Regions from separate parts of the Pseudomonas sp. MDV22-iso1 genome, predicted to be linked through region 1. Evidence: predicted binding sites of a transcription regulator. Region 1 holds the regulator's gene; each other region holds the start of a gene.
What was found. The regulator sigma-54, encoded in region 1, starts transcription at its own class of promoters, with help from an activator protein. The targets are predictions, from matches to a motif close to ANTGGCATNNANNTTGCTNT.

Region 2: flgB (flagellar basal body rod protein FlgB) is a predicted target of sigma-54. The motif match lies at 4,201-4,220, and genes of this name have one in related genera.
Region 3: AC3ZVB_RS01950 (circularly permuted type 2 ATP-grasp protein) is a predicted target of sigma-54. The motif match lies at 5,935-5,954, and genes of this name have one in related genera.

The regions. Positions count from the first base shown of each region.
Region 1 covers NZ_JBYVMF010000008.1:40,074-49,968, forward strand. The annotation lists gene AC3ZVB_RS11545 (KpsF/GutQ family sugar-phosphate isomerase) at 1-192, shown strand, start outside; gene AC3ZVB_RS11550 (KdsC family phosphatase) at 192-716, shown strand; gene lptC (LPS export ABC transporter periplasmic protein LptC) at 724-1,296, shown strand; gene lptA (lipopolysaccharide transport periplasmic protein LptA) at 1,283-1,831, shown strand; gene lptB (LPS export ABC transporter ATP-binding protein) at 1,831-2,556, shown strand; gene AC3ZVB_RS11570 (RNA polymerase factor sigma-54) at 2,740-4,233, shown strand; gene hpf (ribosome hibernation-promoting factor, HPF/YfiA family) at 4,307-4,615, shown strand; gene ptsN (PTS IIA-like nitrogen regulatory protein PtsN) at 4,628-5,092, shown strand; gene rapZ (RNase adapter RapZ) at 5,095-5,952, shown strand; gene AC3ZVB_RS11590 (HPr family phosphocarrier protein) at 5,968-6,243, shown strand; gene AC3ZVB_RS11595 (ZIP family metal transporter) at 6,263-7,156, opposite strand; gene AC3ZVB_RS11600 (superoxide dismutase) at 7,187-7,798, opposite strand; gene AC3ZVB_RS11605 (DUF2753 family protein) at 7,801-8,241, opposite strand; gene AC3ZVB_RS11610 (class II fumarate hydratase) at 8,269-9,645, opposite strand; gene AC3ZVB_RS11615 (FagA protein) at 9,626-9,895, opposite strand, start outside.
Region 2 covers NZ_JBYVMF010000005.1:284,386-294,280, forward strand. The annotation lists gene AC3ZVB_RS09185 (ribonucleoside-diphosphate reductase subunit alpha) at 1-951, shown strand, start outside; gene flgE (flagellar hook protein FlgE) at 1,203-2,528, opposite strand; gene flgD (flagellar hook assembly protein FlgD) at 2,560-3,285, opposite strand; gene flgC (flagellar basal body rod protein FlgC) at 3,301-3,744, opposite strand; gene flgB (flagellar basal body rod protein FlgB) at 3,748-4,158, opposite strand; gene cheR (protein-glutamate O-methyltransferase CheR) at 4,417-5,244, opposite strand; gene AC3ZVB_RS09215 (chemotaxis protein CheV) at 5,291-6,223, opposite strand; gene flgA (flagellar basal body P-ring formation chaperone FlgA) at 6,307-7,068, shown strand; gene flgM (flagellar biosynthesis anti-sigma factor FlgM) at 7,238-7,564, shown strand; gene AC3ZVB_RS09230 (flagella synthesis protein FlgN) at 7,613-8,080, shown strand; gene AC3ZVB_RS09235 (flagellar brake protein) at 8,173-8,919, shown strand; gene AC3ZVB_RS09240 (MFS transporter) at 8,985-9,895, opposite strand, start outside.
Region 3 covers NZ_JBYVMF010000001.1:420,533-430,427, reverse strand. The annotation lists gene AC3ZVB_RS01970 (acetyl-CoA C-acetyltransferase) at 1-1,075, opposite strand, end outside; gene AC3ZVB_RS01965 (c-type cytochrome) at 1,689-2,510, shown strand; gene AC3ZVB_RS01960 (transglutaminase family protein) at 2,725-3,534, opposite strand; gene AC3ZVB_RS01955 (alpha-E domain-containing protein) at 3,531-4,481, opposite strand; gene AC3ZVB_RS01950 (circularly permuted type 2 ATP-grasp protein) at 4,494-5,903, opposite strand; gene AC3ZVB_RS01945 (ribonuclease E inhibitor RraB) at 6,307-6,648, opposite strand; gene AC3ZVB_RS01940 (hypothetical protein) at 6,861-7,094, opposite strand; gene AC3ZVB_RS01935 (PLDc N-terminal domain-containing protein) at 7,315-7,506, opposite strand; gene AC3ZVB_RS01930 (hypothetical protein) at 7,588-8,118, opposite strand; gene AC3ZVB_RS01925 (methyl-accepting chemotaxis protein) at 8,296-9,777, shown strand.

The DNA.
Region 1 (9,895 bases):
GACATCCATAATGCAACCATCGACCAGGTCATGACGGTTCACGGCAAAACCGCACGCGCCGACATGCTGGCCGCGGAAGCCCTGAAAATCATGGAAGACCATCGAATCAACGCCCTGGTGGTCGTGGACAAGGAGGACCGTCCGATCGGCGCCTTCAACCTCTCCGACCTGCTCCGCGCGGGAGTCATGTAATGAGTACCGATCTGCTGCAACGCGGCAAGAACATCAAGCTGGCGATCTTCGACGTCGACGGTGTCCTGACTGACGGACGCCTTTACTTCCTTGAAGATGGCAGCGAATTCAAAACCTTCAGCACCCTCGACGGCCAGGGCATCAAGATGTTGATGGCAGCCGGCGTTCAGACCGCTATCATCAGCGGTCGCAAGACTCCGGTGGTTGAGCGCCGGGCAAAAAACCTCGGCATCCCCCACCTCTACCAGGGTCGCGAAGACAAACTGGTGGTGCTTGACGAGCTTCTTGCCCAACTCGGCCTAAGCTATGAACAGGTCGCCTACCTCGGCGACGATCTGCCGGACCTGCCGGTGATACGCCGCGTAGGCCTGGGCATGGCAGTGGCCAATGCCGCCAGTTTCGTGCGCGAACATGCTGATGGCGTCACTCATGCCCGTGGTGGTGAAGGTGCCGCTCGCGAATTCTGCGAATTGATCCTGCGTGCCCAAGGCCGCCTCGATGCGGCGAACGCTGCATACCTGTGAGCCCATTATGCTGAGCAAAAAGTTTCGCAACATATTGGTGTTCGGTTGCATCGCGGCGATATTTGCCGCGGTCGGCTACTGGAACATCAGCCCGGAACGCTTCCTCGACAAGCCTCCGACCAATACAGAAGAAAGCCCTATCGATTGGTATGCGACCAACACTCACACGCTGCAATACCTCGAAGACGGCAAAGTGCAGTATGAAATGACCTCGGAGAAAGCCGAGCACGTGAAAGCCACGGACATTACTCTGGTTACCAAACCCGACCTGAACATGTACCGCGGTACCGATTTTCCGTGGCACGTCACCAGCGAACGCGGTGAAGTGAACTCAGGCGGCACCGAAGTCGAACTGATTGACAACGTCCGCGTCAAACGCACCGACGAGAAGAATCGCGACACCTTGATCACCAGTACTCGCATGACGGTGTTCCCGCAGGAGCAATATGCGCAGACCGAGCAACCCGTTAGAATCGACGGCGCCGGTGGCGTCTCGACTGGTACGGGAATGAAAGCGTATTTGAAAGAAAGCAGGATACACCTGCTATCGAACGTAAGAGGACAGTATGAGGCTCGTTAAAACCCTCCCTATTTTGCTCAGTCTGGGCGCAGCACTGGGAAGCGTGAGCGCCTGGGCTCTGCCGAACGATCAGCAACAGCCAATTCGCATTCAGGCCGACGATGCCCAACTGGACGACAAGAACGGTGTTGCCACTTACACCGGCGACGTGATCATCACCCAAGGGTCGATGAAGGTTACCGGCAATAAGGTAACCATGACCCGCGCGCCGAATGGCGACATCGACGTGGTCACCTCGGTCGGCAACCTGGCTTACTTCGAGCAACTGCAAACCGCCGGCGATGCCAAACCCGTTCAGGGCTGGGGTGTGACCATCCAGTACCACGCCACGCAAAACCGCGTTGTACTGATCGACAAGGCCAAGGTCATCGACAAGGACAACAACGTCACTCAAGGCGAGAAAATCGTCTATGACACCGAGAAAAAGCTGGCGAGCGCTGGTCGCGCTACAGGTAGCAAGGTGACCGAGTCGCGTCCACGCATTGACATGGTAATTCAACCTAAAAAGAAAACCGACGAGCAGAAGGCCCAGTAATGGCAACTCTGAAAGCTCAGCATCTGGCCAAAGCCTACAAGAGCCGCCAGGTTGTGCGTGATGTCAGCCTGTCCATCGACAGCGGTCAGATCGTCGGTTTGCTCGGGCCCAACGGCGCCGGCAAGACCACCTGCTTTTATATGATTGTCGGCCTCGTGCAGGCCGATCAGGGCCGTGTACTGATCGATGACCTCGACGTCAGCCATCAGCCAATGCACGGCCGAGCCAAGGCCGGTATCGGCTATCTTCCGCAAGAGGCGTCGATCTTCCGCAAACTGTCGGTGGCCGATAACATCATGGCGATCCTCGAGACCCGCAAGGAACTCGACAAGGCGGGCCGCCGGAAGGAGCTCGAAAGCCTGCTTCAGGAATTCCACATCAGCCACATTCGCGACAACCTCGGCATGAGCCTGTCCGGCGGTGAACGTCGCCGCGTGGAGATTGCACGCGCGCTGGCCACCAACCCGAAATTCATCCTCCTCGACGAACCGTTCGCCGGCGTGGATCCGATTTCGGTGGGTGACATCAAGCAGATCATTTATCACCTCAAGGCCAAGGGCATCGGCGTCCTGATCACTGACCACAACGTCCGTGAAACCCTGGATATTTGCGAAACGGCGTATATCGTCAACGATGGCCAACTGATCGCCGAAGGCGACTCCGCCACGATCCTGGCCAACGACCTGGTCAAGGAAGTGTACCTGGGGCACGAGTTCCGCTTGTAAGCGCGGAAGTGCCTGGTCATTCGTCCGAGCGCTCGTACCGATAAAAAATCAACGTTTTTTTATTGTTACAGCGCTCTAGGCAAACGCTGCGGTTTCGGGCATATGATTTGCTTATGTTTGGCGCCTCGGCGCCCTGTAGTGGATGGCGCAAGCGCGCCGGCGAATAAGGTTTAAGCCCCTGCCATGAAACCATCGCTAGTCTTGAGAATGGGCCAGCAGCTGACGATGACACCTCAGCTGCAACAGGCCATCCGCCTTCTCCAATTGTCGACCCTGGACCTGCAACAGGAAATCCAGGAGGCTCTGGAGTCCAATCCGATGCTCGAACGCCAGGAAGAAGGCGACGACTTCGACAACGCCGATCCTTTGGCCGACAAAGCCGAACAGCAACCTAACGCCGATGTTTCGGAACCCTCCTACCAGGAAACCGCCCCTACGGTGGACAACCTCGAGGAAGGTGACTGGAACGAGCGCATCCCCAACGAGTTGCCTGTTGATACCGCGTGGGAAGACGTTTACCAGACCAGCGCCAGCAGCCTGCCTAGCAACGATGACGACGAGTGGGATTTCACCACCCGCACATCCGCCGGCGAAAGCCTGCAAAGCCACTTGCTATGGCAACTGAACCTGGCACCGATGTCCGACACTGATCGCCTGATCGCCGTGACCCTGATCGATTGCATCAATAATCAGGGCTATCTGGACGAAACCCTCGAGGAAATTCTCGAAGCCTTCGACCCGGAACTGGACATCGAGCTCGATGAAATCGAAGCCGTCCTGCACCGCATCCAGCAATTCGAACCCGCCGGCATCGCCGCCCGTAACCTGGGTGAATGCCTGCTGTTGCAACTGCGCCAGTTGCCCGCCAAAACCCCTTGGCTCGCCGAAGCCAAGCGTTTGGTCACCGATTACATCGACCTGCTGGGCAGCCGTGATTACAGCCAGCTGATGCGCCGCATGAAGCTGAAGGAAGACGAACTGCGCCAGGTGATCGAACTGGTTCAGAGTCTTAATCCACGCCCGGGCTCGCAAATCGAATCCAGTGAAGCCGAATACGTCGTTCCTGATGTGATCGTGCGCAAGGACAACGAACGCTGGCTGGTCGAGCTCAACCAGGAATCGGTGCCTCGACTGCGGGTCAACGCCCAATACGCCGGCTTTGTTCGCCGCGCCGATACCAGCGCAGACAACACCTTCATGCGCAATCAGTTGCAGGAAGCTCGCTGGTTCATCAAGAGCCTGCAAAGCCGCAACGAAACGTTGATGAAAGTAGCCACCCAGATCGTCGAGCATCAGCGCGGTTTTCTGGAGTATGGCGACGAAGCCATGAAACCGCTGGTGCTGCATGACATCGCTGAGGCGGTGGGCATGCACGAGTCGACGATTTCACGGGTAACCACGCAAAAATTCATGCATACCCCCCGGGGCATTTATGAACTGAAATATTTTTTCTCCAGCCACGTCAGCACTTCCGAAGGCGGCGAATGCTCTTCCACGGCGATCCGCGCGATCATCAAAAAACTGGTTGCCGCGGAAAATCAGAAAAAGCCGTTGAGTGACAGCAAGATCGCTGGTTTACTGGAGGCACAAGGCATTCAGGTGGCTCGCCGCACCGTCGCCAAGTACCGCGAATCCCTCGGGATCGCGCCTTCGAGCGAACGTAAGCGGTTGATGTAAGCCACGCCACAGCGTTCCAGTGGTAGATCATCTGATCTACCGCTTTATGCACTGGCAACGAAGGAGAAGCTGTATGCAAGTCAACATCAGTGGACACCAACTGGAAGTGACCGAACCCCTGCGCACTTATATCGGCGAAAAACTCGACCGGTTAGAGAGGCATTTCGACAAGATCACAAACGTGCAAGTCACGATGACTGTCGAGAAGCTGCTGCAGAAAATCGAAGCCACGCTGCATATCCCCGGCGGAGAAGTGGTCGCCAACGCAGAGCATTCAGACATGTATGCCGCCATCGACCTGCTGACCGACAAGCTGGATCGCCAACTCAAAAAGCATAAGGAAAAGACCCAGAGCCTCCTCCAGGGCGCAACCGGTCGTTAACACTCCCAACCCATGATCCGACTTGAAAGCATCCTGACCCCCGGCCGTTCCCTCGTGAACGTGCCGGGCGGCAGCAAAAAGAAAGCCCTCGAGCAAATTGCCAACCTAATCCACCGCGAAGTGCCGGATCTGGCCATGCAGGATGTCTTCGAGAGCCTGGTCGCCCGTGAAAAACTCGGTTCTACCGGTTTTGGCAACGGCATCGCGATCCCCCACTGCCGCCTCAAAGGCTGCGAAAGTCCAATCAGTGCATTGATGCACCTGGACGCACCCATCGATTTCGACGCCATCGACGGCGCTCCGGTTGACCTGCTGTTTGTTCTGCTGGTCCCGCAAGCCGCCACCGATGCGCACCTGGAGCTACTTCGTCAGATCGCCAGCATGCTCGATCGCAAGGAAGTGCGCGAAAAACTGCGTAGTGCCTCGAGCAATGAAGCCTTGTATCAGGTTGTCCTGGACGAGCAGAACGGTCAGTAATCATGCGCTTGATCATTGTCAGTGGCCGTTCCGGCTCAGGTAAAAGTACCGCGCTCGATGTCCTTGAAGACAACGGTTACTACTGCATCGACAACTTGCCGGCAGGGCTTCTGCCTGAATTGGCCGAACGCGCACTGATTCACACGGAACTGGCTCAACCGCTGGTGGCCGTGTCCATCGACGCGCGTAACCTGCCAAGCCACCTGTCGCGGTTTCCAGAGCTGCTGGAAGAAGTCCGCAGCCGACACATCAAGTGCGATGTGTTGTACCTGGACGCCGACGAGGAAACACTGCTCAAGCGTTTTTCGGAAACCCGTCGCCGGCACCCGCTGAGCAACGCCAATCGCTCGCTGGCCGAGGCGATCTCCGACGAAACCAATTTACTGGGCCCTATCGCCGACCTGGCTGACCTCAAGGTCAATACCACTAACCTGAACCTGTATCAGCTGCGCGACACCATCAAGCTGCGGCTGCTCAATCAGCCTGAGCCCGGCACGGCGTTCCTGGTGGAGTCTTTCGGGTTCAAGCGTGGCATGCCGGTGGACGCCGACCTAGTGTTCGATGTGCGCTGCCTGCCCAATCCGTACTGGAAGCCCGAGTTGCGCGAGCAGTCCGGGCTGGACCAACCGGTTGCCGACTACCTGGCAGCGCAACCGGACGTAGAGGAGATGTTCCAGGACATTTCCACCTACCTGCTCAAATGGCTACCAAGATTTGCCGCGAGCAACCGCGCGTATGTCACCATCGCTATTGGCTGTACCGGCGGGCATCACCGCTCCGTCTACCTGACCGAACGCCTGGGTCAGACCCTGCAACAATCCCTGAAGAACGTCCAGGTCCGCCACCGCGACCTCAGCTAAAGGATTCACATCGCGATGCCTGCTCTGGAAATCGAAATCATCAACAAGCTGGGCCTGCACGCTCGCGCTTCTGCAAAATTTGTCGGCGTCGCCGGGCAGTTCAAGGATTGCACGATCAGAGTAGGACGCACGCCGGAATCAACGGTCGACGGCAAAAGCATCATGGCAATGATGATGCTCGCGGCCGGCAAGGGGACCAAAATTTACATCAGCACCGAAGGCGAAGATGAGCAAAAGGCGCTTGATGATCTCAAAGCGTTGATCAACGACTACTTCGGCGAAGGCGAGTAAAACCAAAAGATCTTTAACCTCAGGCCAGCGCCGTATCCATCACCATCATCAGACAAAACCCGATCAGCAACCCAAGGCTGGCCAGTTTGTCGTGACCGTTACGGCGCGACTCGGGGATGACTTCGTGCGTGACCACCAACAGCATCGCCCCGGCAGCCAGCGCCAGTCCTAGCGGTAGTAGCAGCTCAGCAAGGCTGACCAGCCAGGCGCACAGCAGTGCGAAAACCGGCTCAACCAGCCCTGACGCTGCACCAATCAGAAATGCCCTCACCCTGGACATGCCCGCCCCCGCCAACACCAGCGCGATTACCAGCCCTTCCGGCACGTCCTGCAACGCGATGCCCATCGCCAGGCTGTCGGCATCAGGCATTCCACCACCTGCCGAAACACCGACGGCCATGCCTTCGGGAATGTTGTGGGCGATGATGGCAAACACGAACAACCAGATCCGCGGCGGAATCACCGGTCGCTCCAGCGTGCCGACCAACATTTCCGGACTGGCGCCAGAGACTTTCAGGTCGACCAGATACAACCCGAACGCGCCGAGCATGATGCCAAAACTGATCAGGCCACTGGCGGCCCAAGGCGACAGACCCAGACCTTCAGCAGCAGAGATGCCTGGCACGATAAGCGAGAACGCCGTCGCCGCCAGCATCACCCCGGCACCGAAACCCAGTAGCGTATCGCTCACGGTCTGAGGCATCCGCCGAATGACCAGAACCGGCACCGCGCCCAAGGCCGTACCCAAGGCGCAGATAGCCCCGCCTTGCAATGCGCGCATCAGTTTCGGCTCAAGATCCAGCCATGCCAGCCCCTGGACAAACAACAACGACATGCCCGCCAGCAGTAGTAGCGATCCCAACGCGTAACGAAACATTCGTCCACTTCCGGTCGCCAGTGTTTCAGTGCCCATAATCAGCCTTGGTTGGTATTTATAGAAGACTTAGCTCAGCGCAGCCTGATAGCGCGCTGCGACTTCCGGCCAATTGATCACGTTGTAAAACGCATTGATGTATTCCGGACGGCGGTTTTGATACTGCAGGTAATAGGCGTGTTCCCAGACGTCCAGGCCGAGGATGGGCGTGTTGCCATTCATCAATGGGCTGTCCTGGTTACCGCTGCTTTCGACGATCAGGGTCTTCTGCGGGGTGACACTCAACCAGGCCCAGCCACTGCCGAATCGGGTCAGTGCGGCCTTGGTGAACGCGTCCTTGAAGCTGTCCAGACCACCCAACTGCTCTTCAATCGCCTTGGCCAGCGCACCTTCAGGTGTGCCGCCACCCTGTGGTGCCATCACTTCCCAGAACAGCGAATGATTGGCGTGTCCGCCGCCCTGGTTGATGACCGCTGCTCGAAGTTTTTCAGGAAGTTGCTGAACGGCAGCCACCAGTTTCTCCACTGGCCACTCGGCGAATTCGGTGCCTTCGACGGCGGCGTTCAGGTTGTTGATATAAGTCTGGTGGTGCCTGGTGTAATGGATCTCCATGGTCTTGGCATCAATGTGCGGTTCCAGTGCATCGTAGGCGTAAGGCAATGCAGGCAAGGTAAAAGCCATTTTCAGTGAACTCCATGATGAAGAGACGCAGGTGGATTGGCAGCTGAAGCGGCATCGATGTGCAGCAGGCGATGAGTACGAGGGTATTCACCGTGCTCACTGATGAAGTTCAAAAGCTCGACATAGGTTTTACTGCTTTGACGCAACGCGGCTTCACGCAGCGCCGGTGCCAGTCGCGCGTTCTGCATGGTCTGCAGCAGCCGCTGGTGGATGGCGCACAAGTACTCGGCGCTCTCCTCCGGCTGATTCAGACGCAAATGCAAGTCCGCCAGGTTGTGGTGGGAGATCACGCAGGCCGCAACCGCTTCATCAGCGTCCCGCCAGCGTTCGAACAACACTTGGGCCAGCGCCAATGCCTGCAAGTAGGCCTCTCGGGCATCGACCAGTTCGCCCAGCATGAAACAACGGTTTGCCCTTTCGATCGTGCGTTTCCAATGCTCCATGGTGAGCCTCCAAAGCGATTGCGGTGATTACACGCCGCCTGCAGTGAGCTTCTCTGGATTGAGTAGCTCTTCCAGTTGGCTGCGTGTCAGGTCGGTATGTTCCAAAGCGACATCGATTACCGGGCGGCCCTGCTGATAGGCCTTCTTGGCAATCTCGGCGGCTTTTTGGTAACCAATGATCGGGTTCAGTGCTGTCACCAGGATCGGGTTGCGTGACAGCGCTTCCTTGAGCCTGGCTTCGTTGACCTTGAAGCTGGCAATGGCCTTCTCGCCCAGCAGATGGCTGGAGTTGGCCAGCAGCTCGATGCTGCTGAGCAGGTTCTGGGCGATGATCGGCAGCATCACGTTGAGTTCGAAATTGCCCGACTGACCGGCGATGGTGATCACCGTGTCGTTGCCGATCACCTGGGCGGCGACCATGGCAGTGGCTTCCGGAATCACCGGATTGACCTTGCCCGGCATAATAGAAGAGCCAGGCTGCAACGCTTCAAGTTCGATTTCGCCGAGACCGGCCAGCGGGCCGGAATTCATCCAGCGCAGATCGTTGGCGATTTTCATCAGCGACACCGCCGTGGCTTTTAACTGGCCAGAGACGCTGACAGCAGTGTCCTGCGAGCCAATGAGCGCAAATAGATCCTTACCCGGCGTGAACGGCACGAGAGTCAGTTTGCTCAGCTGCTCGCTGAACCGCGCCGCAAATTCGGGATGAGCGTTGATGCCAGTGCCGACCGCCGTTCCGCCCTGAGCCAGGGATTGAAGGCTTGGCAGCAAGTCCTGCAAGTGGCCGATGTTGGCCTTGAGCTGTTGTGCCCAACCGTTGAGGACCTGGCTCATGCGTACTGGCATCGCATCCATCAGGTGCGTGCGGCCGGTCTTGACGTGGTGATGGACCTCCTCAGCCTTGCGCTCGATGACCTCTACAAGCCGCAACAGCGCTGGAAGCAGTTGCTCGTGCAACGCCAGCGCGGCGCTCACGTGAAGGGTGGTCGGGATGATGTCGTTGCTGCTCTGGCCGCAGTTGACATGATCGTTGGGATTGACCGACTCGCCCAGCAAACGGCTGGCCAGCGTGGCGATCACTTCGTTGGCGTTCATGTTGGAACTGGTGCCGGAACCGGTCTGGAAGATGTCCACCGGAAAGTGCTGCATGAAGTCGCCTTCGAGCAGGCCTTGCGCGGCATCGACAATCGCCTTGCCCTGGGATTCGCTGATTTGCTTGAGCTCAACGTTGGCACGGGCGGCTGCCGCTTTGGCCAGGATCAGCGCCCGAATGAACTGAACGGGCATCGGCTTGCCACTGATCGGGAAGTTGTCCACTGCACGTTGGGTCTGTGCGCCGTAGAGCGCATCTACCGGGACATGCAGCTCGCCCATGCTGTCGCGCTCAATACGTGTCTTGGTCATCAGAAAATCCTTGCACCAGTTCTATAAGGGAAATCGAGGGTTGCAACTCGCAGGTCGCCAGTTGCCAGGTGTAGCTTTGCCAGCGTTTGAGTCGGCATTTGCACAAAGACAGGCGCTCCAGATCTCGCAATGGACGCCAGGCCTGATCCAGACACAGGCTTCGCCAGTGCCACGGCAGCGCGACATCGGCCGCGGTATCGAGCAGGAGACGAAAAGAGGTTTCGGCGATGGTCCAGGGAGAAGTCGCCGT
Region 2 (9,895 bases), on a different contig from region 1:
GCGAAGAACTCCAACTTCAGGCACCGTCCAGTCGGTCTGGGCATCATGGGCTTCCAGGACGCGCTGTACCTGCAGCATATTCCTTACGGTTCCGACGCTGCCGTCGAGTTCGCCGACAAGTCGATGGAAGCGGTCAGCTACTACGCGATCCAGGCTTCCTGCGACCTGGCTGACGAGCGCGGTGCCTACGAGACGTTCCAGGGTTCGCTGTGGTCCAAGGGCATCCTGCCGCTGGATTCGCAACAGATCCTGATCGAGCAACGTGGCCAGAAGTACATCGACGTTGACCTGAACGAATCCCTGGACTGGGCACCGGTTCGCGCCCGTGTACAGAAAGGCATTCGTAACTCCAACATCATGGCCATCGCACCGACCGCGACCATCGCCAACATCACTGGCGTCTCGCAGTCGATCGAACCGACCTACCAGAACCTCTATGTGAAATCGAACCTGTCGGGCGAATTCACCGTGATCAACCCGTACCTGGTTCGCGACCTGAAGGCTCGCGGTCTGTGGGACTCGGTCATGATCAACGACCTGAAGTACTACGATGGTTCGGTGCAGCAGATCGAGCGTATCCCGCAAGAACTCAAAGAGCTCTATGCAACGGCGTTCGAAGTGGACACCAAGTGGATCGTTGACGCGGCAAGCCGTCGTCAGAAGTGGATCGACCAGGCTCAGTCGCTGAACCTGTACATCGCTGGCGCTTCGGGCAAGAAGCTCGACGTCACCTACCGCATGGCTTGGTACCGTGGTCTGAAAACCACTTACTACCTCCGTGCCCTGGCAGCGACCAGCACCGAGAAGTCGACCATCAACACGGGCAAGCTGAACGCTGTTTCGAGCGGCGGCAACCACGGTGAAGATTCGGTTCTGGCAGCTCCAGCCGGTCCAGCTCCAGTGCCGAAGGCTTGCGCCATCGACGAGCCGGATTGCGAAGCTTGCCAATAAGCTGAGCCGGTAAAACGAAACCCCCGACAGGCCTCAGGCGTGTCGGGGGTTTTCTTTTTCAGGTCTTTAAACATCAGAAGATCGCAGCCTCGTTTCACTCGACAGCTCCTACAGGGTCAGGCCGGGAGCGTGATTCCTTGTAGGAGTTGTCGAGTGTAACGAGGCTGCGATCTTTTGATCTTGATATACACACAGATATAAAAAACCCCTCTTCCGAGGGGTTTTTGTTTAACGCTACAACCCAACCAGCATCAGGTCATCTGAATGATGGTCTGCATGATGGTGCTCTGGGTGGAGATGGTCTTCGCGTTCGCCTGGTAGTTACTCTGCGCCTTGATCAGGTCGACCAGTTCATTGGTCACGTTGACGTTGGACTCTTCCAGGGAATTGGAGCGGATCGTACCCAGGCTACCGGTTTCCGGCGAGTCGTAGCCCGGAATACCCGATGAGTAGGTTTCTTTCCAGGCAGTGCCACCGACCGCTTGCAGGCCTTGTTCATTGGTAAAGCTGGCCAACGATATCTGGCCGATCGGCTTGGTTTGGTAATTACTGAAATTCGCCAGCAGTACGCCGCTGCCATCAATGGTCAGGTTGGTGATCTGGCCAGTGGCGTAGCCGTTCTGTACCGGAATCGAACGTGCGGTGTCGGCGTTGTATTGGGTGGTGTTGCCCATGGCGATGGTCACGCCATCCGGGTTGGAGCTGGCGCCGTTGGCCTTCCACACGCCGTCGGTCACAGTACCTGGAACCCAGTTGGTCACCTTCAGCTCATTGCTGATGGTCGAAGTCGGCGGAGTCGTCGGCGGAGTCACTGGCGTACTGATTTGGGTTAGTTTGCCAGCCGAGTCAAATGTCATGGTCGAAGGAACCGGGTTGGTCGGCAGGCTGCCGTCCATGTTGCGTCCATCGATCAGCGTGTAGGTATCCCACGTGTTAGCACTGGTTTTCACCATGTACTGATTCATCTCGTGCTGATTGCCCTGGCTGTCGTAGATCGGCGTATTGAATTGCTTGCTATAGGTCTCAGACTTGGTTGGATCGAATTTGTTGGTGGCAACGGTCTGGTCAATGACCTTATCCGTGGAGTTCAGGTTAATCGTCGACGACACCGCGCTACTCGACTTCGGAGCCAGGTTGGAGGTGTCGATACGCAGGTCGGTCAACATACCGTTCTGGATCTTGCCGCTGGCATCCACACCGTAGCCCTGCAGGCGGGAAGTGCCGTCGGTGTTGGTGACATAACCGTCCTTGTCGACCTTGAACGTACCGGCGCGGGTGTAGGACAGCGAACCGCTGTTATTGAGCACGAAGAAACCGGAGCCGTTGATGCCCATGTCCAGTACGTTACCGGTGCTGCTGATATCGCCCTGGGTGAATTGCTGGGAAACGTTGGCCAGGCGCACACCGCTGCCGACGACCTTGCTTCCGGTACCCAGCTTGGTGGCCGAGTAGACGTCTTCGAATTCCGCACGGGACGATTTGAAACCGGTGGTCGCGACGTTGGCGATGTTGTTGCCGGTCACGTCCAGTTGTTTGTTGGCTGCAAAGAGACCGCTAAGGCCGATATTGAAAGACATGTTTCACTCCTTTATGCCGGGTTAGTCGGCTTTACATACCAATGGTTTGTACTTTGGACAGGGCGATGCTGCCCAGCCCGGCGAGGTTGAGCATCAACTCACCGCCCGTCTGGCTGATGGTCACGCTATTGACCGTCGCTGGCAGGTTGGTGACCAGCGATACAGCCTGGCTGTCGATGGTGGCCGTCGCCGCGAAGGTGTAAGTACCCGACTCGACCGTATTACCCGCGCTGTCTTTTCCGTCCCAGATAAAGCTGGCATTGCCGGCAGTCTGGCTGCCCATGTCGATGGTGCGGACGACCTTGCCGTCCTTGTCGGAAATCTTCAGCGCGACAGCAGGGACAGAGCCCGGAATGGCCACGGTACCGGTCATGCTCTTGGAGGTATCGACAACCGCTTTATCGCTAGGCGCGATCACGGAGCGCCCCACCAGCGACGAGGCCTGCAAAGCCTGCGACGAGTTGTAGTTACCGGCAATGCCACTCACCGTATCGTTGAGTGTGGTGATGCCTTCCAGACTGCTGAACTGCGCCAATTGGGCGACGAACTCGCCGTTGTCCTGCGGTTCGAGCGGATTCTGGTTTTTCAGCTGGGTCACCAGCAACTGCAGGAACGCGTCTTTGCCCAGGGCTTTTTTGCCGGCAGCGCTATTGGTTGCCGACGCCAGGCCATCACTGGTGGTGGAGGTGTTCTTGATCGAGGAGTTGGCCAGGATGTCGTTGAGGCTCAAACCGCTTGTCGTATCGGTAACACTCATCTGAGTCGCCCCTTATCACTGACCGAGAGTCAGGACCTTCTGCATCATGGTTTTGGCCGTGTTCATCATTTCGGCGTTGGTCTGAAAGGACCGGCTCGCGGAAATCATGTCGGCCATTTCCTCCACGACGTTGACGTTCGGGTAGTAGACATAGCCCTTGGCATCAGCAGCCGGATGGTTCGGCTCGTAGCGAGCCTCCAGGTTGCTCTGGTCTTCGACCACACCCAGCACTTGCACACCCTGACCCGCCGCGTCCTGATTCTGGAACAGCGAATCGCTGCCGCCGCTCTGGCCACCCTGGAACATGGTGGCGAACACCGGATGACGCGCGCGGTAGGTTTGATCGATGCTCGACGAGACGGTCTCGGCGTTGGCGATGTTACTGGCGACGGTGTTCAGGCGAGTGGTCTGGGCACTCATGCCGCTACCGGCAATGTTGAAAACACTGGACAGGGACATGAATTATTCTCCGCGCAGGGCTGAAATCAGCCCTTTGAATTTACTGTTGAGCAAGGTGAAGCTGGCCTGGAAGTTGACGGAGTTTTCCGCGTAGTTCGACTGTTCCAGCTGGGCGTCCACGGTGTTCTGATCAATCGACGGTTGCATCGGCGTGCGATACAGCAATGACTCGTCACCGCTGTCCAAGCCTTGGGCCTCGATATGACGGCTGTTGGTCATGTTCAGCGCGAAACCGCCGCCGCTCTTGGTTTTCTCGCTCTGTTCGGCAAGCACCTTCGAGAAGTCCAGATCCCGAGCCTTGTAGTTCGGGGTGTCCGCGTTGGCGATGTTGTTGGCCAGGACTTCGGCACGCTGTGCGCGGAAGTTGAGAGCCTGTTGGTGAATACCGAGCGCTTTATCGAAGCTGATGCTCATGTCGGGAAACCTTCGGGTGACCTGATTTTTCGTACGGTGAACTTAGCAAGCCGCGTGCCAATTGGAGAAACCCCGCAAACAGTGGGTTTGCGGGCAGTGGCAAGTGTGGCAATGACAGAAAAGCGGCAATCGACTTCCGCCGCCTGCCGCTTTTCTGCCGCTTTCCAAGGACAACACCTATCCGTGTAGGAGCTGCAATTGCGGCATACAAAAAAAGGAGCCCCTGAGGACTCCTTTTTTATGTCTGCCGCAATTGCATCACTTCGCCTGGTAAATGATCCCCGGGCTGCACTGGACCATCTGGTAATGATCCGGCAATCCATTCAGCGCTTCGGAAGCGCCGAGGAACAGATAGCCCCCCGGTTTCAACGTGCTATGGATGCGCAACAGGATGTCTTTCTTCACCTCGGCGGAGAAGTAGATCAACACGTTGCGGCAGAACACGATGTCGAACTTGCCAAGCGCCGCGTAACTGTCCAGCAGATTGAACGAGCGAAACTCCACCCGACTCTTGATCGGCGCCTTGATGGCCCAGCGTCCCGGTCCCTTGGGATCGAAATAACGCTGCAGACGCTCGGGCGAAAGACCACGACCGATTGCCAGGCTATCGTACTCGCCAATCTTGCAGTTGGTCAGCATGGTGCCGGAAAGATCAGTGGCAACGATCTGCACACCCATCTTCAATTGCCCCAGGTTGACCCGCTCGAACTCATCGATCGACATCGACAGCGAATACGGTTCCTGACCCGACGAGCACGCGGCCGACCAGATTCGCAGGCGCTGGCCGGGCGCCGCCTTGATCGCTTCCGGCAGTACCTTGTTCTTCAAGACTTCAAACGGATAGGTGTCACGAAACCACAGGGTTTCGTTGGTCGTCATGGCATCCACCACCATCTCGCGCAAACCACTGCGCGGCTGGGTCTGGATGCGCTGGACCAGCTCACCCAGGGACTTGATACCTTGCTGCTCCATCAGTTTGTTGAGACGGCTCGATACCAGGTACTGCTTGTTTTCACCAAGCAAAATGCCACAGGCTTTTTCCAGGAATACCCGGAACTGTTCGAAATCCAAATTACCCGTAGACAATGATGCCGCCTCTTAACTCGTGTTGACCGCCAGGGACAAAAGGCCCCTAGCTGATATCTGCTGCTTTGATCCGGTCGACTACCCGGGATGCCAGGTCATCAGGGCGGAATTTGGCAAGGAAGTCATCGGCACCGACTTTCTTGACCATCGCCTGATTGAACACCCCCGACAACGAAGTATGCAGGATGATATGAAGCTTTTGCATGCGAGGGTCACTGCGGATCTCGGCGGTGAGGGTGTACCCGTCCATTTCCGGCATCTCGATGTCGGAAATCATCATCAGGAACTCTTCTTCCGGCTTTTTACCTTCATCGACCAACTTGCGCAGGTAATCCAGCGCTTGCCGACCGTCGTTCAGCGCCACCACTTCGACGCCGACCGTTTGTAGACAACGCGAGACCTGCTTGCGTGCCACCGACGAGTCGTCGACCGTCAGCACGCGCAGGGACAGCGCCTTGTGCTGGGTTTCGACATCCACTACGCCCACGGAAATCGCTTCCGGTGTCGGCGCCACTTCCGCCAGGACTTTCTCGACGTCGATGATTTCGACTAGCTGATTGTCAACGCGGGTCACTGCCGTGAGGTAGTGATCGCGTCCAGTGCCCTTGGGCGGCGGATGGATCTCCTCCCAGTTCATGTTGACGATGCGTTCCACCGAGCGCACCAGGAAACCCTGGGTCTTGGTGTTGTACTCCGTGATGATCACGAACGGATTGCTCTGATCCAGCAATCGACCTGAACCGGTCGCCATTGCCAGATCCATAATCGGAATGGTCGCCCCCCGAATACTCGCCACACCGCACACGACAGGATTGGACTTGGGCATCACGGTCAGCTTGGGGCATTGCAGCACCTCGCGAACCTTGAATACATTGATCCCATAGAGCTGCGGGCCGTCAAGACGGAACAACAACAGCTCCAGGCGATTCTGCCCTACCAGTTGCGTGCGCTGGTTTACTGAATCCATTACACCAGCCATGCCCAGACTCCTACTACCAACGCTTCAGTGTGTTGCGACGCACATTCATTGCTAAACGGCACGGCGCTTGCTTTTTAACTCGTATGAACACAGAACCGACATTTTTCCGACGCCTGACCTCAAACTTTCGCAAATCGCTTTGCGCGATGTCGGCCGTTTGCCTGTTCAACGCTGGCAGCCCTGCCCTTGCTGATGCGGTTACCTTGCCTGACATGCTTATCGGCGTCACCCAGGGCTTTCTTGAATTCACCGTAGAAGACTATTTGGCGACCAGTCAAACTGAAGGTCGTTATGAGATCCAGGTCAGCCAGCTCGATCCGCGTCTGCGCATGCCAATGTGCGACAAGGAATTGACAGCGAGCCTGGAGAGTCCGGCCAAGCCATTGGGGCGTGTTACGGTCAAGGTTCGCTGCGAGGGCGCCGCCCCCTGGACCGTGTTCGTACCCGCTCAAGTCCGGCTGTTCCGCGACGTCGTTACCACCACCCGACCGCTGCGTCGCCTCGGTGTTGTCGAACCCGACGATGTGATCCTGCGCGAGCGTGACATCAGCCTGATCAGCCAGGGCTACCTGACTTCGCTGGATCAGGCGATCGGGCAAAAACTGACCCGACCAATGGTCGCCGATCAACTGATCACGCTGGTGAACATCGAGCAGGCGGAAGTCATCACCAAGGGCGATCAGGTGGTGATTACCGCCCGTAGCGGCACACTCAGCGTGCGCATGCCGGGAGAAGCGCTGTCCAACGGTGGTTTGCGAGACCAGATACGCGTAAAAAACCTGAATTCCCAGCGGGTCATCAAGGCGCAAGTTATCGCGCCCGGCCAGGTGGAAGTCGCCATGTAGTACCTCGGGTATTGGTGTTTAGATGGCGCGCCGCTCGACTGTTCCCTAAACTGTTACTCATCCAGGGCAAGTGCTGACGCGCGCAAGCTCATTGATAAATGAGTCTAAAGTTTTCCAGGGTTTGGCCGAAAACATGGCAAGCGTCCAAATACCCAGAGGTTTTTTGATCATGGTCATCGATTTCAGCCGTCTTAACAGCTCCTCGTCACTTACGGGCAGTACACGTACCAGCGCCAGCAAGGACACGGCCGAAGCCGCCAAGTCCGCGCCGCTGAATACCCCGGCCGCAGAGGCCACTACCGTCAAAAGCGGGGAATCGGTACACCTCAGCAATGAGGCTCAGCAGTTGCAAAAGGTCACTGACAAGCTGCGCGATCAGCCCGCTGTCGATAATGCCCGCGTGGCAGAGTTGAAAGCAGCGATTGCCGATGGCAGCTATAAAGTCGACAGCAACCGTGTAGCCAGCAAACTGCTCAACTTCGAAGCCCAGCGCTAGGCTCCGGTCTGCGCGAGGCTTTTGGACGCTTAAAACCCAAGGCCAGCCATGCACGATACTAATTTACTGCAACTGATCATCGACGACTTTGCTCCAGCGCAACAATTGCTCGAGTTATTGCAAACCGAGGCCATCGCGTTGCATGGTCGCGACATGCGACTGCTCGAAGACATTCTGGCGCAGAAGCAGGCATTGATCATTTTGCTTGAACAGCATGGCCGCAAGCGCAGTGCGATCCTCGCCAGCCTCAACCTGCCGATCAATCGCCAGGGTCTGGAGCAATTGGCCGCCCAATCGAGCATTGGCGATCAGTTGCTGGCTCAGAGTGATGTTCTCACCGATCTACTGGCCCAGTGCCAGAGCACCAACGTCAGCAATGGCCAGTCCATCATGATGCAACAGGCTGCCACGGCTACCCAGCTGAAAATCCTCCACGGCGGCGACACACCAGCGCTTTATGACGCCCGCGGATCGACCTCTGTACTCGCGAAGCGGGGGCCTCTCAGTCAGGCTTGAACCCGCCGATGAGCCCGCACTATCAAGACGAGAAACATGCTGGCAAAATGCTGGCTAGCCGCAGTCAAATTTTGTCTGGAGATTGATGAACCGTGTTCAATGCCTCAAGCGCGGAAGATGCTCCGCAGCCACCCAAGGTGCTCGCAACGCCCCTTGAGATCTCCGGCACCCTACGTCAGCTGCAAGACAGCCACGACCCTCTGATCATTACGTTCCATGAGCGCAGCCAGCGCTTCCAGAGCTATCTGGTGGGTATTGACCGTGACAGCGGCACGATCTCGCTTGACGAAATGATTCCACGGGACGGTGAACGCTTCCTGCTCGCCGGCGAACCGTTCAAGGTCGAAGGCTTCCACGATGGTGTTCGCATCGCCTGGGAAAGCAATGGCGCGCTGACCATCGACGAAACGGCTGGCACTCGCTGCTACCACGGTCCGATGCCCGACGAAGTGGTTTATCACCAGCGCCGTAACGCATTCCGCGCTGCTCTTAAACTGGCACAGCTGGTTAGCGTCGATCTGGACGGTGAAAAGCTCAAGGCACCGATCAGCGGAAAGCTGCTGGACATCTCTGCTACTGGCTGCAAATTGCGCTTCGACGGCGATATCAGCTCGAGCCTGCAACTGGGGCAGGTCTACGACCGATTTGCTGCCGCCCTGCCCTTCGGCAAAATGACGGCCCCCGTCGAACTGCGTTACCTGCATTTCGAAGAAAAGATTTCCACCACCTTCGCCGGTGTTCGCTTTCATAACATGAGCGGGCTGGTGCAGCGTCAGGTCGAAAGATTCGTCTATCAGCTTCAGCGCGAAGCACGGCGTTTCGACAAAGACGACCTCTGAGTTAACGCTTCAATAAAAAACGGGCAGTCCTTTTGGGAACTGCCCGTTTTTTTTGTGCGTGAATCTCAGGGCCTAGCTTCGGTGAAGCTCTGCTCGCGGCCTTCGTCAGGGTCTGGCGGCGACGGGTCGGTCTCAGGTTTTTCTTGCAGCTCTGATTCTGGTTCCGGTTCCGGCTCTGGTGTGATCGGGTTCTGCATCTGATCCTGCACCACCTGCTCATCAACTCGAGGGTCAAGGGCCGCTACCAATGGCGAACTCGACATGCTGTCCGGCATGGCCACGTGATGCAGCGGCGCATCGTCCACCTGATGCAGGTTGGTGACGGCTTTCGGACGAATCCGCCAGACCAGTACCAACGCGAAGAAGCTGAAGAACGCGTAGAGCATCTGACTGCCGAACAGCTTCATCAGAACCCCGGCAACCAACGGCCCGATACTGGCACCCACGCCGTAGGTCACCAGTAGCATCGCTGTCAGAGACACCCGGCGATCGCCTTCGACGTGGTCGTTGGAAAAAGCCACTGCCAAGGGATACAGGCAAAATTGCACCAGGGAGCAGAAGAAACCGGTGATAAACAGCACTTCCAGCGGCACCTGCTTCATGATCGCCAGCGGCAATGCAGCCACCGCCAGGCTGAACGCGAAGCAACGGATCAATAGCGCCCGATCATAACGGTCGGACAACCATCCCAACGGCCACTGCACCAGCAGGCCAGCAAAAATGCAGCTACCCATGAACAAGCCCACTTGCTCGGTAGACAGTCCTTGCTGGGAGGCATACAGCGGCGCCAGACCATAGAACGAACCCACAATCAGCCCCGCCCCCAGCACCGTACTTAACGACTGCGGTACGCGCTTGATAAAGAACCGTGGTTCCATCGGCGCAGGGTGCAAGGGTGCAGGGTGAATCCGTCGGGTCAAGGCCACCGGCACCAGGCACAGCGCAAAACACAAGGCGACCAGCATCAGCAGCTCGA
Region 3 (9,895 bases), on a different contig from region 1:
AGGGGTGGCCCATGGCGATGGAACCGCCGTTGACGTTGACCTTCTGCGGATCGATGGCCATGTCCTTGATGAATTTCAATACCACAGAGGCGAAGGCCTCGTTGACCTCGAACAGGTCGATGTCTTCGGCCCGCAACCCGGCCTTGGCCAAGGCTTTGCGCGTGGCCGGCGCGGGTCCTGTCAGCATGATTGTCGGATCGGTGCTGGTGACTGCCGTGGCGACAATTCGCGCCCGCGGTTGCAAGCCCAACGCCCTGCCCTTCGCCTCAGAACCGATCAGCATCAACGCTGCGCCATCGACGATCCCGGAACTGTTGCCCGGCGTGTGCACGTGATTGATCCGCTCCACATGGCTGTAGACCCTCAGCGCCGTGGCATCGAACCCCATCTGCCCCATCATTTCAAAGCTCGGTTTGAGCTTGCCCAGGCCCTCGAGCGTCGATTCGGCCCGGATGAATTCGTCGTGATCCAGCAAGATGATTCCGTTCTGATCGCGCACTGGCACCAGTGACTTGTTGAAGGAACCGTCCGCCCGAGCCCGTGCAGCCTTCTCTTGCGAATGCAGCGCGTAGGCATCGACATCCTGACGGCTGAAGCCTTCGAGCGTGGCGATCAGGTCGGCCCCTACGCCCTGCGGCGTGAAGTGGCTGTGCAGGTTGGTCTCAGGGTCCAGCGCCCAGGCGCCGCCGTCGCTGCCCATCGGTACGCGGGACATCGACTCGACGCCGCCGACCACCACCAGGTCTTCGAAACCTGAACGCACTTTCATTGCGCCGAGGTTCACGGCCTCCAGTCCCGATGCGCAGAAGCGGTTGATCTGTACACCCGCGACGCTCACGTCCCAGTCCGCCACCTGTGTCGCCGTCTTGGCAATGTCCGAGCCTTGATCGCCGATGGGCGTCACGCAGCCCAGCACCACGTCGTCGACCTGACTGGTGTCCAGGGACGTGCGTTGTTGCAACGCCGTCAGCAACCCGGCCACCAGGTTCACCGGTTTGACGCTGTGCAAGGCGCCATCAGCCTTGCCCTTGCCCCGGGGCGTGCGCAACGCGTCGAAAATCAAAGCTTCGGTCATGACGTCCTCATTTTTCTTGTTGTTGAGATCTTCCGATCTTTTGATCTTTGAGAAGCCTTCACCATAGGCCGAGCCCTCGCAGATTCAATGACCACAACGCTCAGCGAGATTGACGGACACGCTCAGACGGACGGTAGTGAGCTACCGGATTAACCGTTTCAGGTCACCGAGCTGTCTAGCAAAAGGGCGGCAAAGAAGCTGGCAATACGCCTCATGTCTTTTTAAAAGCATTGGGCGCTATATCCATATGAAATGGATCTAAGCCACGGGTGACGCGGGCCCTAAGGTGAACATGTACGAAGTTGTCGTCGGGTTTTGCCGAGGCGCTCGTCAGACAGGAAGTGAATCGCTCTGCCGTCATGGAAGCAATGCAGGCAGGCATCAGGAAATAACAATAAAGGCGGTCAAGCCATGTTCAAACAATCGAAAGTACGTCAAGCCGGTCTCATTCTTTTCGCCACCACGCTGTTGTTGATCTTGCCGAACCTGACCAAGGTGCTTGGCTAGAAATCTCTTAAAATACGGCGCAACTATTTTATCGCCTCATGAAAATGTGAATGGCTCGCTACCCGGGCCGACGTGGGTGTGCCAACCTTTGCGGCACTCCCACGACATGGACGGCGATCTTTTGAAAACGCTTCTTCTGCTCGGGGCCTTGCTGCTCAGCACGCCCCTCTTCGCCGCACAGCTGGAACTGCAGCTGGGCGCGAACCAACGCACCTGGCAAACCGAGGAGCTGCTCAAGCACCCAAACGTCCAGACCATCACGATTGCCAACGACGTTTCCTACAAGCGTGAAATGACCTATCGCGCGGTGCCCTTGGCGGCGTTGTTGACCGGCATCACGCCTGACGACCATCTGCAAGCCGTGGCGCTGGACGGGTTCGCTGCTGAGTTGGCCGCCGGGCCGTTGCTCAATAACAAGGGTGCCAGGGCGTGGCTGGCGATTGAAGACCCGGCCAGGCCCTGGCCGGAGCTGTCTGAGGGCAAGCACAGTGCGGGGCCGTTTTATCTGGTCTGGACGGATCCGCAGGCCGGCAATATCAGCCCTGAACAGTGGCCATTCGAGGTGGCAAGCATCAAACAACTGGCACCTGTGGCCGAGCGCTTCCCTGCCCTGTTACCTGATCCCGCGTTGAAATCGGACGACCCGGTGAACCAGGGGTTTGCGTTGTTTCAGAAAAATTGCCTGGCCTGTCATCGATTGAACGGTGCCGGGGATTCGCAGTTTGGGCCGGACCTGAACATTCCGTTCAACCCTACCGAGTATTTCGGGGCTGATTTCCTGAAGCGCTATATCCGCGATCCGCAGAGTCTGCGGCAGTGGCCGCAGGCGAAGATGCCGGGGTTTACGGAGCAGGTGCTGCCGGACGGGGATCTGGAGATGTTAGTGGGGTATTTGAAGCACATGGCTGGGCGCAAGGTTAAGCCCTGAAATCAGGTTGCCCGGGCCGCTACCTCGTGAGCAGACACCTACTGGAGAACACATTCTCCTGTAGGAGCTGCCGAGTGAAACGAGGCTGCGATCTTTTGATCTCGACCTTTAAAACAAGATCAAAAGATCGCAGCCTCGTTTCACTCGGCAGCTCCTACAAGGGATCGTCGGTGAACATAGAGTTGTATGTTGCACCGGACAATTGCGTCAGGAATTACTGCTCTTGCACCGAGATAAACGGCATCGGCGTCGGCGATACAAACACCTTCGCGTGCATCTGTTCACTCCCGCCGCCCCGGCGCATTCCGCGTACCGGGCACGCGTCCAGATAATCCAGACCCACCGCCAGTTTCAGATGCCGTTCTGGCCGCGCCAGCTCGTTAGTCACGTCGAAGCTATACCACGCGTCATCCAGCCAGGCTTCCGCCCAGGCGTGACTGGCCAGGTGCTCGCTGTTCTCGCTGTACAGATACCCCGAGACATAACGCGCCGGAATGCCCAGGCTACGGGCGCAGGCGAGGAAGGCGTGGGTGTGATCCTGGCAAACGCCTGAACGTCCGGCGAAGGCCTGAGCAGCGCTGGTGTCGACTTCAGTAGAACCCGGCGTGTACGTCATGTAGGCATTCAGGCCATGCATCAGGTCGATCAGTGCCGTGCGATCTCGACGCTTTTTGCACTCTTTGTCCGCGAACGCACGCAAGGCTTCGTCAGGCTCGGTCAAGCGCGTGAATCGCAGGAACGGCAGCGCCGATTGACTCTCGTGCTCGGCCTCTCGCAGCTCGTCGATATCGACCTGGCCACGGGCGCCAATGATGATCGCCTCATGGGGCTCGTCCATGGTCAGTACGTGCAGAATATTGCCGAACGGATCGAGTTGCGCACGCACCGGGCGCGGCAGGTCGAGTTGCCAGCTGAGCACGTGCTGCCGCTCGCTGTCGTGGGGTGTCAGCCGCAGGTACTGGATGCTCGCCCGCACCTGATCTTCGTAGTGATAGGTGGTTTCGTGGCTAATGGAAAGTCTCATGCAGCCTCCAGGTAAGAAGTGTGTATGGCGTTACCCAACTGGCGCACCAGCGGGATGAACTCGGTCAGCCAGGCGTGCAGGCCTTCGTCGAGAATTTCATTGATGCCGGTGTAGCGCAGGCGTGCATCCATTTCTGCGGCCAGGCGTTGCGCGGGACGTCCGTTGGCCCCGGGTAACTGGGCAAGAATCTGGTCGATTTCTTCCGTGCAGGCGCGCAGGGATCGTGGAACGTCCGCACGCAGCAACAGCAACTCGGCCACGTGCCGGGCACCGGGTGCATCACGGTAGATTTCGGTGTAGGCCTCGAAGGACGACAAGGCCCGTAACAATGCGCTCCACTGGTAATACGCGTGAGCCGTGCCGTCGCTCACGGCTTCCGCCTGATCACCGGCCATTTCGTATCGGGCGTCGAGCAGGCGCAGCGTGTTGTCCGCCCGTTCGATGAAGGTGCCCAAACGAATGAATCGGAAGGCATCGTTGCGCATGATCGTGCCGTAGGACGCGCCGCGAAACAGGTGGGAACGCTCCTTGATCCATTCGCAGAAACGGCTCATGCCGTAGCGACTCAGGCCCTGATCGGCAATCCCGCGAATTTCCAGCCAGGTGGCGTTGATGTTTTCCCACATGTCGGCTGTGATTCGGCCACGCACCGCATGGGCACTGGCCCGCGCCGCACCGAGGCAACTGTAGATGCTCGCCGGATTTGCTGCGTCCAGGGCGAAGAAATGCAGTAAGCGTTCGGCATGCAGATCGCCGTGGCGCTCGAGGTAATCGTCCAGGGTGCCGGTGATCAGCAGCGGCATCGCGAGTTCGTGCAACCCGTCACCGCGGCCATCCTGCGGCATCAGTGACAGGGAGTAACTGATGTCGAGCATCCGTGCGAGGTTCTCCGCCCGCTCCAGGTAACGCGACATCCAATACAGATCCGAGGCAGTTCTACTTAACATGGCAAGCTTCCTTCAATCCTCGACTACCCAGGTGTCCTTGGTTCCGCCGCCTTGGGAGGAATTCACCACCAAAGAGCCTTCGCGCAGGGCGACACGGGTCAAACCACCGGGCACGACCCGGGTTTCCCGGCCAGACAATACAAACGGACGCAAGTCGATGTGGCGTGGAGCAATGCCGTTTTCAACAAAGGTCGGACAGGTCGACAGCGACAAGGTCGGCTGCGCTATGTACGCGTGGGGCTTGGCCTTGATGCGTGCGCGGAACGACTCGATTTCCGCAGCGGTCGCCGCCGGCCCGACCAACATTCCGTAGCCGCCGGACCCCTGGGTTTCCTTGACCACCAGATCTGGAAGATTGGCCAGCACGTGGGAAAGTTCAGAAGGATTACGGCACTGGAACGTCGGCACATTCTTGAGGATCGGCTCTTCATCCAGGTAAAAGCGGATCATGTCGGTGACAAAGGGATACACCGACTTGTCGTCCGCCACCCCGGTGCCGATGGCATTCGCAAGCACCACATTGCCCGAGCGGTAGGACGACAGCAGCCCCGGCACGCCGAGCATCGAGTCCGGGTTGAACGCCAGCGGATCGAGAAAGGCATCGTCGAGACGACGGTAAATCACGTCGACGGCTTTTGGTCCGTCGGTGGTGCGCATGAACACCTTGTCGTCCCGCACGAACAGGTCCGCACCTTCCACCAGCTCAACGCCCATTTCCCGCGCCAGAAACGCATGCTCGAAAAATGCACTGTTGAAGCGTCCCGGCGTCAGCACCACCACGCTCGGGTTATCGATCGGGCTGGAGCTTTTCAGCGTGTCGAGCAGCAGGTTGGGATAGTGGTCGATGGGCGCAATGCGCTGGGCCGAAAACAGTTCGGGGAACAGCCGCATCATCATCTTGCGGTCTTCGAGCATGTAGCTGACGCCGCTCGGCGTTCGAAGATTGTCTTCGAGCACGTAATAGGTGCCGTCGCCGTCACGCACCAGATCGACGCCGGAGATGTGGCTATAGATATCCCGGTGCAGATCAAGCCCTTGCATCGCCAACTGGTACTGCTCGTTGGCCAGCACCTGCTCGGCCGGAATGATGCCGGCCTTGATGATGCGCTGCTCGTGGTAAAGGTCGGCGAGGAACATGTTCAACGCCTTGACCCGCTGGATACAGCCGCGCTCAACGACGCGCCACTCGCTGGCGGGAATGCTGCGCGGGATGGTGTCGAAAGGAATCAGACGCTCCGTGCCCTGCTCGTCACCGTAGAGCGTGAAGGTAATTCCGGCGCGGTGAAACAACAGATCGGCCTCGCGTCGACGTTGCGCCAGAAGCTCGTCAGGCGTCTCGGCAAGCCAGCGGGCAAACTCCCGATAATGCGGGCGGACCTGGCCGCCGGCATCGTACATTTCATCAAAATAGGTGCGGATCATGCCGTACTCCTTGTCACCCGGACATCTAGGCATCGCAAGGCCCGTGCCATCGGCATAAACGCTTTGATATCAATCGGTTGGATAAACGCCTCAGCCATACCGCACCAATCCTGTGCGGCAAATGCCCCAACCTGATCGCCCCCGCTCCATTGCGAAGCAATGCTGTCGCTATCACCAGCATAGTCAGAGTTGATTTCACTGCTTGGCTGAGGCCGCGGATAATTGGCGCATTCGCTGGAAAAGCTCACCGAACTTCCCTTTTAGCCGCCTGTTTTGGGCGGCTTTTTTTTGCCTTTTGAAATGTTATGAATCAAAGACAAGAGCAAAAGATGTTTATCAAGCGCAAACGAAAACGGCCAACCCGAAGGTCAGCCGTTGCTGAGTAATGTTGCTGTTCATAGTGTTATGCGAGTAGCCCTCGTACCTCCTGCTTCACGCCCCATCCTTCGATGATGCCGCCCAGAGGCTCAACCACCGCCTCGAAACCCTGCTCGAAATCGCCAATGTCATCGTAGGTGGCGTACATCACCTTGCTCAGTTCCAGCGCCCAGGCGCCGTCGTCGCGCACGCTGATTTGCGCATTCAAGGATTCACCACGGTAGTGACCTGCTGCTCTGCGAGCCCGCTCCTCGTCGGGAAAAATGGCGTAGAACTCGATGGGATGGAATTTTGAAAAGTCGAAACCGCCTTCTTTCATGCGGCGCAGCACGCTGCTGCTGATGTCTTCTTGATAGGCTGTGCTCATGAAACGTCCTCCTGAATCCGATGGATAGACTTTCCGTACTCCCGACGCCCTCAGCCGATTGGTGAGGGCGATACGACAACCAGGTTGCCGATGGGAACAAGCATGTAGCTGACAAGACCAGACCTTAGCGATCCAATCGCTGATCTCGCTTGCAGAGTAGCCCTTTGACCGAGCAGCTGCCAAGGCCTGTTATCAATGTGACAGGAGTTGTATCAGACGGGAGTAATGCCGAGGATTTGTATGCTGTTCTGGGTTTTGAGACTTTTGACGCTTGCATCATCGGTTCGCCCTTCCAGATCGTTCAGATCCAGTTCGGCAGCGACCGGCAGGAGACGGGCCTTGATGAGTTTGGCGGCGTGCTCGTTGTCCGGGCACTCGTCGCACTCAAAGACTTCGTCGACTGTTTCACCGTGATCATCCACGAAAGTGATTTTCCACTTTTGCATCACTGCCTCCTCGATAAAACCCGCAAGTGGGCTTACATGTATCTGGACTTTTACGCTGAGTGATCGTTCAAACGGATGCGCGCTGACATGAAAAAATAGAACGTGTGGGAGCGAGCCTGCTTGCGATGACGGCGGCATATTCAGCAAGCATGTGACAGACAGACCGCATCGCGATGCAGGCTCATTCCTACAGAGAAAAGTGTCGGATTTGCATGTTCGATCAGATCCGCACATTACCCCGTGGTCCGGCGATGGCCCAGATAATCAGGCCCAGAACCGGCAGCAGCAGAATCAGCAGCACCCAGACGATTTTCATGCCGGTTGATGCGCCACTTTTCAGTACGTTGATGATGGCCCAGATGTCCAGGGCGAGAATAATCAGGCCAATCAGACCGTTGAACGTGGAACCCATGGTGACGCTCCCTAAGAGTGGTTTGCCCTCTTAGGATAGCCGGCCCTCACAAGGGTTCCGTTTTATTAGCCGTTTGCTGGCTTAAACGTGGATGGCGACTTTGAGCGCTTCCAGGGATGGCGCAGCGGCAATGCCGATTTTGGCGCACAGCTCAAGCACGCGCGGTACATCGTTGCCGAACACGAGCACCACTTGCAGCTCGTCATCGAGCAGCTGGCTGAAGTTCATCAGCACATAGCCGCCATTCTCTTTGTTCATGCTGCCCATCTGCACCTGAATGCGATTAAGCGCGGTCAGGTCCTCGGTTTTGGCCAGCTGCTTGGGCTTGATGTTGAAGTCGACACCCGGGCCGAACGAGGCGACGATCTGGGCGAACAGATCCATGTAGGTGTCCGCCTGGAACAACACCGTCTCCGGCAGACTGCCCACCACCACCCATTCGCCCAACGGGATCGGGAAGGTGTCGTCGTAGTTGATGTCCGGATTGGCCGTCAGAAATGCCACTGGATCGGCGTAGGCCTGGGCCGCTTCGTCTGCCACCTTGAGGATTTCGTCATCGCTCATGCACCCGGAGCTGATTTTAGTGATGAGTTCGACGAGGGCGGCTTTCATGGGATGGAATCCTGTAGCGAGGGAATTTTGAAGGCGCGAAGGATAGCGCATAACGCCCGGCAATTCCCGTACACCGCCTCGCAGGGAACCTTGACGCACATCAAGATTCGTCGGCCTCAGTAGCGGCACAATAATGGCACCTTGCCGAAACTGTTTCCGCTATCAGAGAAGACCTCCATGGGTGCCTGGCTTAGCAACATCTCGTTGAAGTACAAATTCTGGGCGGTCAACGCCGTCGCCTTCGTCACCACCCTGTTGCTGGTGTTGTACGCCGTACAGCTCGAACAACAGGCGCGCAGTCACGCCGCCCAGGCGTCAGCCCAGGCCCAGGCACGATTGCTCAATGCCTGGCCTGCCGGGCAACCGCTGCCCAAGGTCGATAACCTGCTGACGTTCAGGCGTGGCGAAGCGCCGATGCTGGAGGGTCAACCGATACAGGAGCTGGCCAGTGCCAATGGCTGGGTCGAATTGAATTCGATGCCGGTGTTTGGCGATAACCCGCTGATGGGCGCCGACGTCTTCACCCGGACCGACGGCCAATCCGTCGCGCTGGTTGCGCATGGCCCGAGCCTGACCCAGGTGTTCGGCGAACGGTTCGCCAACTATGCGGTGGCGGTGTTTATCCTGATGCTGGCCATGCTGGGCGCCTCACAGTTGTTGATCCGCTTCCTGCTCAGCCAACTCAATACGTTGAAAGACGTGATGCTGCATGTTGAAAAAACCGGCGACCTGTCCGCGCGTGTCCCACTGGCTTGCACCGATGAAGTCGGGCAGATGGCCAGCGCGTTCAACGCGATGCAGGCCGGTTATCAGCGCGTGGTCACCACCGTTGCCAGCACTGCGCGGCACCTGGATGACGGCGCAGCGCGTCTGGCGTCGAGCATGGACGAGGTGCGTCACGGCATGCTCGGCCAGCAAAGTGAAACCGATCAGGCCGCCACTGCCATCAACGAGATGACCGCCACTGTTTATCACATCGCCCAGCACGCTGGCGCAACCCGCGACCTTTCGCAAACCGCTGACACCCTGGCCGGCAGCGGTCAGGCCGTGGTCAGTCGTGTGCAGCTATCGATTGCCGGGTTGTCTTCAGGGGTGCAGCAAACCGCCGGAATGATTCAGCGCCTGGCCGAGGACAGTCAGAAGATCAACGGCGTGGTCGGGGTGATTCACAGCATCGCCGAGCAGACCAACCTGTTGGCACTGAACGCCGCCATTGAAGCGGCTCGTGCCGGTGAAATGGGCCGTGGTTTTGCGGTGGTCGCGGACGAAGTGCGCAACCTGGCCAAACGTGTGCAGTCTTCGACAGACGAGATCACGATCATGGTCTCGGCGCTGCAAGCCGGAACCCGCGACGCCGTGGATTTCATGCAGGACAGTTCGCTCAAGGCTGACGAATGCGTGCAACAAGCGCTGGAGGCCGGCGCGGCACTGGCACAAATCACCAGCGCCGTGGCGCAGATGCGCGAAAGCAATACGCAGATCGCGGTGGCGGCCGAGCAGCAGAGCCAGGTGGCGGAAGAGATGAACCGGGCGGTGGTGAGTATCCGGGACGTGACCGAGAACACGGTGGCGCAGACCGTCAACTCGGCGACTACCAGCAATGAGTTGGCGGCGCTGGCAGGGGAATTGAGTAAGGCGATAGGGCAGCTCAAGCTGTAAGGGGCCCTTTGCGAGCAAGCTCCCACAGCTTGTTTTGTGTTGACTGTCCTTTTCGGGAACCCCACGAACTTGTAGGAGTGAGCCTGCTCGCGATGGCGGTGGGTCAGGCAAAGATGTT